One region of the Streptomyces sp. NPDC107538 genome, then DNA from elsewhere that is predicted to be linked to it. Evidence: riboswitches for the same ligand, from Rfam matches in the RefSeq annotation. Region 1 holds a riboswitch; each other region holds the start of a gene.
What was found. Region 1 has a riboswitch for cobalamin ahead of ACZ7MG_RS38505 (cobalamin biosynthesis protein). Riboswitches for the same ligand answer to the same signal wherever they lie in the genome.
Positions count from the first base shown of each region.

Region 1 (3,264 bases):
CAAGGGCCTGACCGACCTTCAGCCGCAGCAGGGCTTCGCCGCCCAGACCAGTGCGGCGACGGTCATCCTGGCCTCCTCGCACCTCGGTTTCTCGCTCTCCACCACGCACTCGGTCTCCGGTGCCGTGATGGGCGCGGGCCTCGGCCGCAAGGGCGGGGTGGTCCGCTGGTCCACCGCGACCCGGATGTTCGTGGCGTGGGGGCTGACCCTGCCGGCCGCCGCGCTGGTCGCGGCGCTCGCCGAGTGGGTCACGTCGTTCGGCAGCTGGGGCACGGCCGTCGTCGCGGTCTTCCTCGTGGCCTCCAGTGCCGCGATCTGGATGGTCTCGCGCCGTGAGGTCGTCGACCACACGAACGTCAACGACACCGAGGAGCCGCCCGGGGTGGTGACCACGGCCATCGCCGCCGTGACGCCGCCGGTGGCCGGCACCGTGGCCGAGGACCTGTCGGCGACCATCCCGGCACCCGCCCCCGCCGCCGAGACGACGGCCTCGGCGAACTCGTCCGCGCCGACGCCCGCCGTCTGAGCCCCGCGACCCTGAGGAAGATCACCACCATGCACATCGACTGGGCAGCCCTCGGCTCCGTCTTCGGAGTCAGCCTCGTGGTCACCGTGGCCCTCGTCGGCCTCTTCACCCTGGGCATCGTCGGCCTCTCCAAGCGGGAACAGGCGTCGACCCGGGGCGACTCGGTGGCCCTCGCGACCACCGGGGCGTACGCGTGCTTCGCACTGTGCGCGGCGGCGGTGGCGTACGGCATCTCCCTGATCATGACCTGAGACCGGAAACCCGAGACGGGAGACCGGAGACCGGAGACCGGAAACGGGAGACCGGAGAACCCACGACCCCGTCACGGTGGTCAGTGCTGGTCAGCGGTGGTGCGGCCTTCGGGGCCGCGCCACCCCCAGCGCCCGGTTAAGAACCCGGAGCCGTTCCGTGACGGGGGTCAGCCCCCACCACAGGCCGGCTCCGGCGGCGCCGAGCACGGTCACCACCAGCCAGACCAGGGCACGCACCTCACCGCCCGGCACCAACAGCGCGGCCAGGGCGCCCACTCCGACGGACAGCACGCCCATCACGGAGCAGAACAGCGCCAGTGGAGCGGCCGCCGTCACCCGTTCCCGCCAGAGACCCGGCTGCCGCAGGCACGCCGAGGCGGTCTCCCTCGCTCGCTCTTCCATGTGTGCACCTCCCGTCCCCCGAGCGGATCTTCACGATCCGCCCGCTCCCGGGTCCACAAGCCCCGCCAGACAACCACAGCACACCGCGTAGCGGAAGACGAGCAGCGCGTCACGATTCCCGGTGCTCCTGACCCCCACCCGTCACGACCGGCGGTGTGGGGCTCGGCACACCGTTGCGTCGCAGGTCAACAGCAAGTTGACGGGTCTCGAAGGGGCGTGGTGGACTGCCGGGGCCATGTACGACGGCAGAAGAGGAAGCCGGTGCGAGTCCGGCGCGGTCCCGCCACTGTCACCGGGAAGCAGGTCGAAGTGCCTCCCGGGAGCCAGGAACTCTCGCCGTCGGTCTCGTCGAACCAGGGCGTGGACACCCTGAGTGAGGACACAACGCCATGTGCGCCCTGCGCGGCTGCCCGTCGAAGCCCCGTGCCCGGTCCCTGCCCGACCCCGTGAACGGCTGAACCGGTGCGTGCCGATCGCGTCTTCGCGTACGGCGCCGCCGCTGGACTCCTCGGTGATCTGCTGCTCGGCGATCCGCGCCGGGGGCATCCGGTCGCCGCGTTCGGGCGGGCCGCCGGTGCCGTGGAGCGGGTGTTGTGGCGGGACCACCGTGGGTGGGGCGCGCTGCACACCGCGGTGTGCGCGGGCGGCGCCGTGGCGCTGGGCGCCGTAGCCGCCGCTGCCGTACGGCCGTCGCGCGCGGCCTCCGTCGCGTTGACCGCCGCCGCCACCTGGGCCGTCGTCGGGGGGACCTCGCTCGGGCGGGAGGCGCGGGCCGTCGGACGGTCCCTCGAAACGGGTGATGTCGAGGGCGCGCGGGCGCGGTTGCCCCATCTGTGCGGGCGGGATCCCCAGGCGCTGGACGCGGACGGGATCGCGCGGGCCGTCGTGGAGTCCGTCGCCGAGAACACGTCCGACGCGGTGGTGGGGGCGCTCGTGTGGGGGGCCGTGGGCGGGGTGCCGGGACTCGTGGGGTTCCGGGCCGTCAACACGCTGGACGCCATGGTCGGGCATCGGTCGGAGCGGTACCGGCGCTACGGCTGGGCCTCCGCGCGGCTGGACGATGTCGCGGGGTGGCCGGGTGCCCGGCTGACGGCCGTGCTGGCCGCGGCCTCCGGTGGGGACGCCCGGGGAGCCGTACGGGCCTGGCGGGCCGACGCGGGGAAGCATCCGAGTCCCAACGCGGGGCCGGTGGAGGCGTCGTTCGCGGGGGCGCTCGGAGTGCGTCTGGGGGGCACGTTGTCGTACGGGGGGCGGGTCGAGCATCGGCCCGTGCTGAATGGGGAGGGGCGGGCGGTCGCCGTGGAGGACATCGAGCGGGCCGTTCGGCTGTCCCGGCGGGTCGGGTGGCTGGCGCTCGGGGTCGGTGCGGGGGCCTCGGTGCTGCGGGGACGGGTCTTGAGGCGGTTGGGGAGTCAGGGATGAGCGGTGGGCTGTTGGTCGCCGGGACCACCTCCGACGCGGGGAAGAGTGTGGTCACCGCCGGGATCTGCCGGTGGCTGGTGCGGCAGGGGGTGAAGGTCGCGCCGTTCAAGGCGCAGAACATGTCGCTGAACTCCTTCGTGACGAAGGAGGGCGCCGAGATCGGGCGGGCCCAGGCCATGCAGGCGCAGGCCTGCCGGGTGGAGCCCAGCGCGCTGATGAACCCGGTACTGCTGAAGCCCGGGGGCGAGCGCAGCAGCCAGGTCGTGCTGCTCGGGAAGCCCGTGGGCGAGATGAGTGCGCGCGGCTATCACGGGGGGCGGCAACAGCGGCTGCTCGGGACCGTGTTGGAGTGTCTCGCCGAGTTGCGGGGCACGTATGACGCGGTGATCTGTGAGGGGGCCGGTTCGCCCGCCGAGATCAATCTCCGGCGCACCGACATCGTCAACATGGGGATCGCCCGCAACGCCGGGCTGCCCGTGCTCGTGGTCGGCGACATCGACCGGGGTGGGGTCTTCGCGTCGTTCTTCGGGACCGTCGCGCTGCTCTCCCCCGAGGATCAGGCCCTCGTCGCCGGGTTCCTCGTCAACAAGTTCCGCGGGGACGTCACCCTGCTGGAGCCGGGGCTCGACATGCTGCACGGGCTGACCGGGCGGCGGACGTACG
Region 1 is NZ_JBVKAY010000018.1:80,253-83,516, reverse strand. It holds gene ACZ7MG_RS38520 (inorganic phosphate transporter) at 1-526, shown strand, start outside; gene ACZ7MG_RS38515 (hypothetical protein) at 556-777, shown strand; gene ACZ7MG_RS38510 (hypothetical protein) at 868-1,179, opposite strand; cobalamin riboswitch at 1,383-1,534, shown strand; gene ACZ7MG_RS38505 (cobalamin biosynthesis protein) at 1,642-2,601, shown strand; gene ACZ7MG_RS38500 (cobyric acid synthase) at 2,598-3,264, shown strand, end outside.

Region 2 (3,264 bases), on a different contig from region 1:
AGGTCGACGACGGCGGCCACATGGGCTCCGCTGATCACCTCGGCGATCCGGCGCACATGGTCGGCGCCCATCCGGCCGGTGCCGATGACGGCGACACCGAGGGAGCCGTGCTCAGTCATACCGTTCCGTCCTTTCGTGCCCTTCGTGGCCGACGACGAGGGGGCCCGGCAGGCGGTCGGCCGTCTCGTGGCGCCGGGCCACCGGGCCATCATGCCCATCCACGGCTCGGCGGAATTCCGTTTCCCCGCGTGACGGTCACCGGTTAGGCTCCCCCGGCGCGCGTGAGGCGTGTGCACATCAACGTGGGGGCACGGGGGCATGGTCGACGATTTCACGGGGTCCGCTGCGGGTTCGCCGGCAGGGTCAGGGGCGGGCGCGGGGGCAGGCACGGGGGCGGGCGCAGGGGCAGGCGCGGGATCCGGGCCCAGGAAGGAAATGAGCACCGGGGCCCAGGTGTTCTCGGCGGTGGCGACCGTCGGAATGATCCTGGGCACCCTGTGGTTTCTGGGGGACCTCCTCGACGGGACGCAGGAGCCCTTGGGACCGGCGACCTGCTCGGCCTCGGACGACGCCTCGCCGGCGGCGCGGGGCAAGATCTCCGGTGCGCGGCTGTGCACCGCGCTGAACCGTTCCGACCTGCCGGGACTCCTCGGCACACCGACCGAGCAGGCGGTGACCGCGTCGGGCAGCGACAGCAAGTCCACCTGGGCCGACGGCACGAAGACCGTCACCCCGGAGGCGACCGTCAAGCTGGACACCTACACCGTGGAGCTGTCGGCGTCGTACGAGGACCTCCCGGTCGCCGAGTCGGTCGGCTATCTGGGCGCCGGCGCCGAGACCAGGACGGTCCTCGGGCACAAGGCGGCCCTGTACTCGGGGCAGACCATCGCCATCTCCTTCGGGCTCGACGGCAGTGACCCCCAGTCCGGCCCCGGAGGCGTCGCCCGCCGTCTGCTGGTCGCGACCGACCCCGAGGACAGCGGCAGCACCTTCGAGCTCGTCATCTACCGCCAGGACTCCCAGATCCCCGACGACGCGGCCCTGTTCCGTGTCGCCGAGAAGGTCCTGCCGACGATCCCGGGGTGGAAACCCGCCGCCTGAACTGCTGGGTCACCGTGCGGTAACCCAGGCACCGAAAAGTGCGTTCTTCCACGTCAGCGGCCACTCTCCTACGGTTACCGGGTAACCACGAGAGAGCACATGAGCCCCTCGGGCGCTCATGACGAGGAGGCGTACGACATGTCCATCACCCTTCTGAACCCCGACGGACTGCCGAAGATCGACGTGTACCGGCAGGTGGCGGTCGCGACCGGCACGAAGCTGGTCTTCGTCGCCGGACAGGTCTCCTGGGACGCCGACGGCGTCACCGTCGGCGAGGGCGATCTGGCCGCGCAGGTCGAGCGGTGCTACCTGAACGTCGGCACCGCACTGGCCGGGGCCGGCGCCTCCTTCGACGACGTGGCGAAACTCAACGTCCACGTCGTCGACTGGAGCCCCGACAAGATGCCCACCCTCCTGGAGGGCATCTCCCGGGCGGCCACCAAGCTCGGTGTGACCGCGACCCCACCGGTCACCCTCCTCGGCGTCGCCTCCCTCGACATCCCCGAACACCTGGTGGAGATCGAGGCCACGGCGGTCGTCGACGGAGAGGGCCTGTGATAGCTTGCCGACGCCAGTCGAACTCGTGTGCGCGCAAGTGGGCGTACGGGTCAGGGAATCCGGTGGGAATCCGGAGCTGACGCGCAGCGGTGAGGGTGACGGGCGGGGCAACGGCCACTGGACGGCGGTCACGATCGCGGTCCGGGAAGGCGTCCCGTCCGGGTGACCCCGAGTCCGAAGACCTGCTGGCGGTCCCCGGCGCCGAGGGGTGCCCGGGACAGCTCCGTACGACCGGGCTTCGCGCATGAGCCCTCGACGCCGAAGGAAGTCCCGTGCCGCTCGCACGTCCTGTCCGTCATGCCGTCCTCTTCCTGGCCGCCGGTTCGCTGCTGCTGACCGGCTGCGGGGGCTCCGGGTCCGACGGGTCCGCCGGGTCCGCCGCCTCGGGGGCGGCCGCGGGCGAGTCCGCCGGTCATCCGGTCACCCTCGACAACTGCGGTGAGCGGGTCCGGGTGGACAGCCCGCCCCAGCGTGCCGTCTCCCTCAACCAGGGCACCACCGAGATCCTGCTCTCCCTCGGCCTCGCCGACCGCATGGCGGGCACCGCCACCTGGACCGACCCGCTGCCGAAGGCCCTGGAGAAGGCCGACGCGAAGGTGCCGAGGCTCGCCGACAACGCGCCCTCCTTCGAGAAGGTCCTGGACGCCGAACCCGACCTCGTCGTCTCCTCGTTCGCCTCCACCCTCGGCAAGGGCGGGGTGGCGACCCGGGCGGAGTTCGAGAAGCTCGGCGTCCCCACCTATCTCTCGCCCTCCGACTGCGTCGGCAAGGACAACAGCGGAGACGGCGACGGCGTCCGCACCGAGCCGCTGACGATGGACGCGGTCTACGGCGAGGTCCGCGATCTGGCGCGGATCTTCGGGGTCGAGGAGCGCGGCGAGAAGCTGGTGGCCGAGCTGAGGTCCCGGGTGGAGAAGGCGACCACGGGCCTGGACGCCGAGGGCGTGACCGTCATGTACTGGTTCGCCAACGCCCAGTCCCCGTACCTCGCGGGCTGCTGCGGTGCCCCCGGTGTCATCACCCGTGAACTGGGCGCGAAGAACGTCTTCGACGACACCGACGAGGAGTGGCCCCAGGTCAACTGGGAGACCGTCGCCGACCGCGACCCCGATGTCCTCGTCATCGGCGATCTGGTCCGCAAGCAGCAGACGGCGGAGACGGCGGCGAAGAAGATCGAGTTCCTGGAGTCCGATCCCGTCACCAGGAACATGACGGCGGTGAAGAAGAAGCGGTACGTGTTGCTGTCCGGGCAGGCGATGAACCCGACCGTCCGCACCGTCGAGGGCGTGGAGAAGGTGGCGGCGGCGCTCCGCGCGTACGGCCTCGCGGGATGACGGGGGCGGAGGTCGATGCGGGGGCGGAGGCCAGGGCGGGGGCGGTTAATAGGGCCGGGGCGGGGGCGCCGTTCGTCGTGCGGGTGGTGCGGCGATCGGTGGCGTGGGTGGCCGGGCTCGTGGCACTGGCGCTCTCCGTGGCCGTGGCGATCACCATCGGACCGGCGGACATCGGTGTGGTCGACGTCTGGTCCACGGTGGTCGCCCATCTCGGCTGGGGACACACGGAGTTGACGCCCATCCGGGACGGCATCGTGTGGAATCTGCGGCT
Region 2 is NZ_JBVKAY010000007.1:81,953-85,216, reverse strand. It holds gene ACZ7MG_RS25105 (Gfo/Idh/MocA family protein) at 1-119, opposite strand, end outside; gene ACZ7MG_RS25100 (DUF6215 domain-containing protein) at 436-1,101, shown strand; gene ACZ7MG_RS25095 (RidA family protein) at 1,240-1,659, shown strand; cobalamin riboswitch at 1,657-1,863, shown strand; gene ACZ7MG_RS25090 (ABC transporter substrate-binding protein) at 1,932-2,993, shown strand; gene ACZ7MG_RS25085 (FecCD family ABC transporter permease) at 2,990-3,264, shown strand, end outside.
Region 2: linked by a shared signal. The riboswitch ahead of ACZ7MG_RS25090 (ABC transporter substrate-binding protein) and the one ahead of ACZ7MG_RS38505 (cobalamin biosynthesis protein) in region 1 are both predicted to bind cobalamin.

Region 3 (3,264 bases), on a different contig from region 1:
TGCCTCCGGCGACGGCGGGCACAAGCCACTAGGCGCTCCGCTTCGCCGGCGGGGGGGGTGCGTTGGCGGGGGGTGCGCTGTCGGGTGCGGGTGCGTGGGGGCTGGTCGCGCAGTTCCCCGCGCCCGGCAACGCACCCCCGACTACGCTGGCCCGGTGACCGCTCGCGCCCCGATCGTCCTCGACAGCGACCCCGGTATCGACGACGCCGTAGCCCTCCAGTACCTCCTCGGCACCGGCCTGTGGGACCTCAAGGCGTACACCTCGGTCGGGGGCAACCTCCCCGCCGAGGGGACGTACGCCAACGCCCGCGCCCTGGCGAGAGCCCTCCGCATCGACACCGACGTCCCGGTCCACCGAGGCGCCGGCCGCCCCCTCTCCCGCCTCCCCTACCGCGAGGCCTCCGCCTTCCACGGCCCGGCGGGCCTGGGCCACGAGACCCTCCCCGACTCGACGGCCCCGCACCCCACGGAGTCGTCCGCGCAGGCCCTGCTCCGGCTCTCCCGGGAACACGAGGGCGAGCTGACCGTGTGCGCCACGGGCCCCCTCACGAACGTGGCGATCGCCCTGCTGGAGGACCCCGACTTCGCCCGCCGCGTCCGCAAGTTCGTGTTCATGGGCGGCGCAGCCCAGGTCCCGGGCAACTTCACACCCGTCGCCGAGTTCAACATCTGGGCCGACCCGGACGCCGCCGAGGTGGTGCTCTCCTCGGGCATCCCGTTCACCATGGTCGATCTGGACGCCTCGCACCGCTGGCTGTTCCGCCCCGCCGACCTCGCCGCGCTGGAGGCCGCGGGCCCGGGCACGGCCCTCGCCGCCCGGCTGATGCGCACCTACATGGACGCCTACTCCCGCCACGGCGGCGACGGCACCTGTCCGCTGCACGATCCGCTGGCCGTGGGGGTCTGCGGTGACGAGGCGTTCGTCGAGGCAGCCGACGGGGCCGTCGTCGTGGAGTGCGGAAGCGAACTCACGCGCGGCCAGACCGTGTTCGTCCCGGCCGCCGCCCGGCGCGTCTACTACTCCGAGTCCCCCGCCCTGACCGCCCGCCTCCGCGCCACCGGCCGGGTCGCCCTGGGCCCGGGCACCCGCGACTTCAGCAGGGATTTCGTGACGACGCTGCCGCGATGGCCGGCGGCGACCTGACCCGGCCCGATCCAGCCCAGCCAGGGCCCAGCCCGACCCGGTCCCGTCCGGTCCGATCGTCGGATGAACGACGGCCCCTGTGGATAACCCGAGACGCGCAGAGCCCCCACTCGTGCAAACTGCGACGCATGGACATCACGATCAGGCGGGCACTTCCCGACGAGTACGCCGGCCTCGGCGAGATCACCGCACAGGCCTACCTCGGCGACGGACTGCTGGACTTCGGGGAGAGCGACGCGTACCTCGGTGAGCTGCGGGACGTGGCGAAGCGAGCCGCCGCGGCAGACGTGCTCGTGGCCGTGGCGGACGACCGGGTGCTCGGCGGGGTGACCTTCGTCCCGGCGGGCGGCCCCATGGCCGACATCGCCCGTCCGGGAGAGGCCGAGATACGGATGCTCGCGGTGGCCGCGGAAGCGCGCGGGCGGGGCGTCGGCGAGTCCCTCGTGCGGGCCTGCGTGGAGCGCGCCCGAGCCGTGGAGGGCTGTGCACGTCTCGTGTTGTCGAGCCAGCAGCGCATGCACGCGGCGCATCGCATCTACGAACGCCTGGGCTTCACCCGCACACCGGAGCGCGACTGGAACCCTCTCCCCGACCATCCCGACCTCACGCTGATCACCTATGAGTTGACGTTCTGACACCCTGCGAAGTCGATCGCGACACAACATGTGGGGGTGACACCGCGCCCCGGCACTAGATGTATGCTCATGCTCGCTGTCGCCGCAGGGGAATCCGGTGCGAATCCGGAACTGTCCCGCAACGGTGTACTCGCGTGCGTTTCCGTCCTTTCGCACGCGCCTGTTCAGTCCGAACACCTGCCGACAGCGCGCCCGGCCGTCCGGTCCGGGTGCCTGACGTCCGGGCCTCGTGGAATGGGCCGGTGGACGCGACGCCCCCGTGCGCTCGTGTGCAGCCGCCTGCCCTCCGCAAGGCCCCTTGCCGAGCGAGGGAGAGCCCCACGTGACCATCGCGCCAGCCGAACCGGTTTCAGCCGAACCGGTTTCAGCCGACCCGGTTTCAGCCGACCTGGCTTCCGCCACCCCGGCGACGGAGACCGACGGTCCCGGTACCGCGTTGCTGCGGACCCTGACCGAGCTGACCGCCGACCTCCCCGACGCCGACCCCGGCCGGGTCGCCGCCGCCGCCCTGCGCGGCCGGTCGGCGCGGGCCGACGAGTCGGAGTTGCGCGAGCTGGCCACGGAGGCGGCCGCGGGCCTCATCTCCGAGGACCCCGCCTACTCGAAGCTGGCCGCCCGGCTGCTGGCCATCGGCATCCGCGCCGAGGCCGCCTCGCAAGGTGTCACGACGTTCACCGAGTCCATCGCGGTGGGCCACCGGGAGGGCCTCGTCGCCGATCGCACGGCGGAGTTCACCCGGGTCCACGCCGGGCGTCTGGACGCCCTGCTCGACCCGGCGGGCGACGACCGCTTCGGCTACTTCGGGCTGCGCACGCTGCACAGCCGCTACCTCCTCCGGCACCCCCTCACCCGCAAGGTCGTCGAGACACCCCAGCACTTCATGTTGCGCGTCGCCGCCGGCCTCGCCGAGGACACCGGGGCCGACGCGGAAGCCGGCATCCGTGCGCTGGACGAGGTCGCCGCGCTCTACCGCCTCATGAGCCGCCTCGACTACCTCCCCTCCTCCCCCACGCTCTTCAACTCCGGTACGCGCCACCCCCAGATGTCGTCCTGCTACCTCCTCGACTCCCCGCTGGACGAGCTGGACTCCATCTACGACCGCTACCACCAGGTGGCCCGTCTCTCGAAGCACGCCGGCGGCATCGGTCTGTCGTACTCCCGCATCCGCTCACGCGGTTCGCTGATCCGGGGCACCAACGGGCACTCCAACGGCATCGTGCCGTTCCTGAAGACGCTGGACGCCTCGGTCGCCGCCGTGAACCAGGGCGGCCGGCGCAAGGGCGCGGCCGCGGTCTACCTGGAGACCTGGCACTCCGACATCGAGGAGTTCCTGGAGCTGCGCGACAACACGGGTGAGGACGCCCGGCGTACGCACAACCTGAACCTGGCGCACTGGATCCCGGACGAGTTCATGCGCCGGGTGAACGCCGACGAGCAGTGGTCGCTGTTCTCCCCGGCCGACGCGCCCGAGCTGGTGGACCTGTG
Region 3 is NZ_JBVKAY010000002.1:209,905-213,168, forward strand. It holds gene mctP (monocarboxylate uptake permease MctP) at 1-32, shown strand, start outside; gene ACZ7MG_RS06800 (nucleoside hydrolase) at 155-1,144, shown strand; gene ACZ7MG_RS06805 (GNAT family N-acetyltransferase) at 1,273-1,779, shown strand; cobalamin riboswitch at 1,843-1,978, shown strand; gene ACZ7MG_RS06810 (ribonucleoside-diphosphate reductase subunit alpha) at 2,102-3,264, shown strand, end outside.
Region 3: linked by a shared signal. The riboswitch ahead of ACZ7MG_RS06810 (ribonucleoside-diphosphate reductase subunit alpha) and the one ahead of ACZ7MG_RS38505 (cobalamin biosynthesis protein) in region 1 are both predicted to bind cobalamin.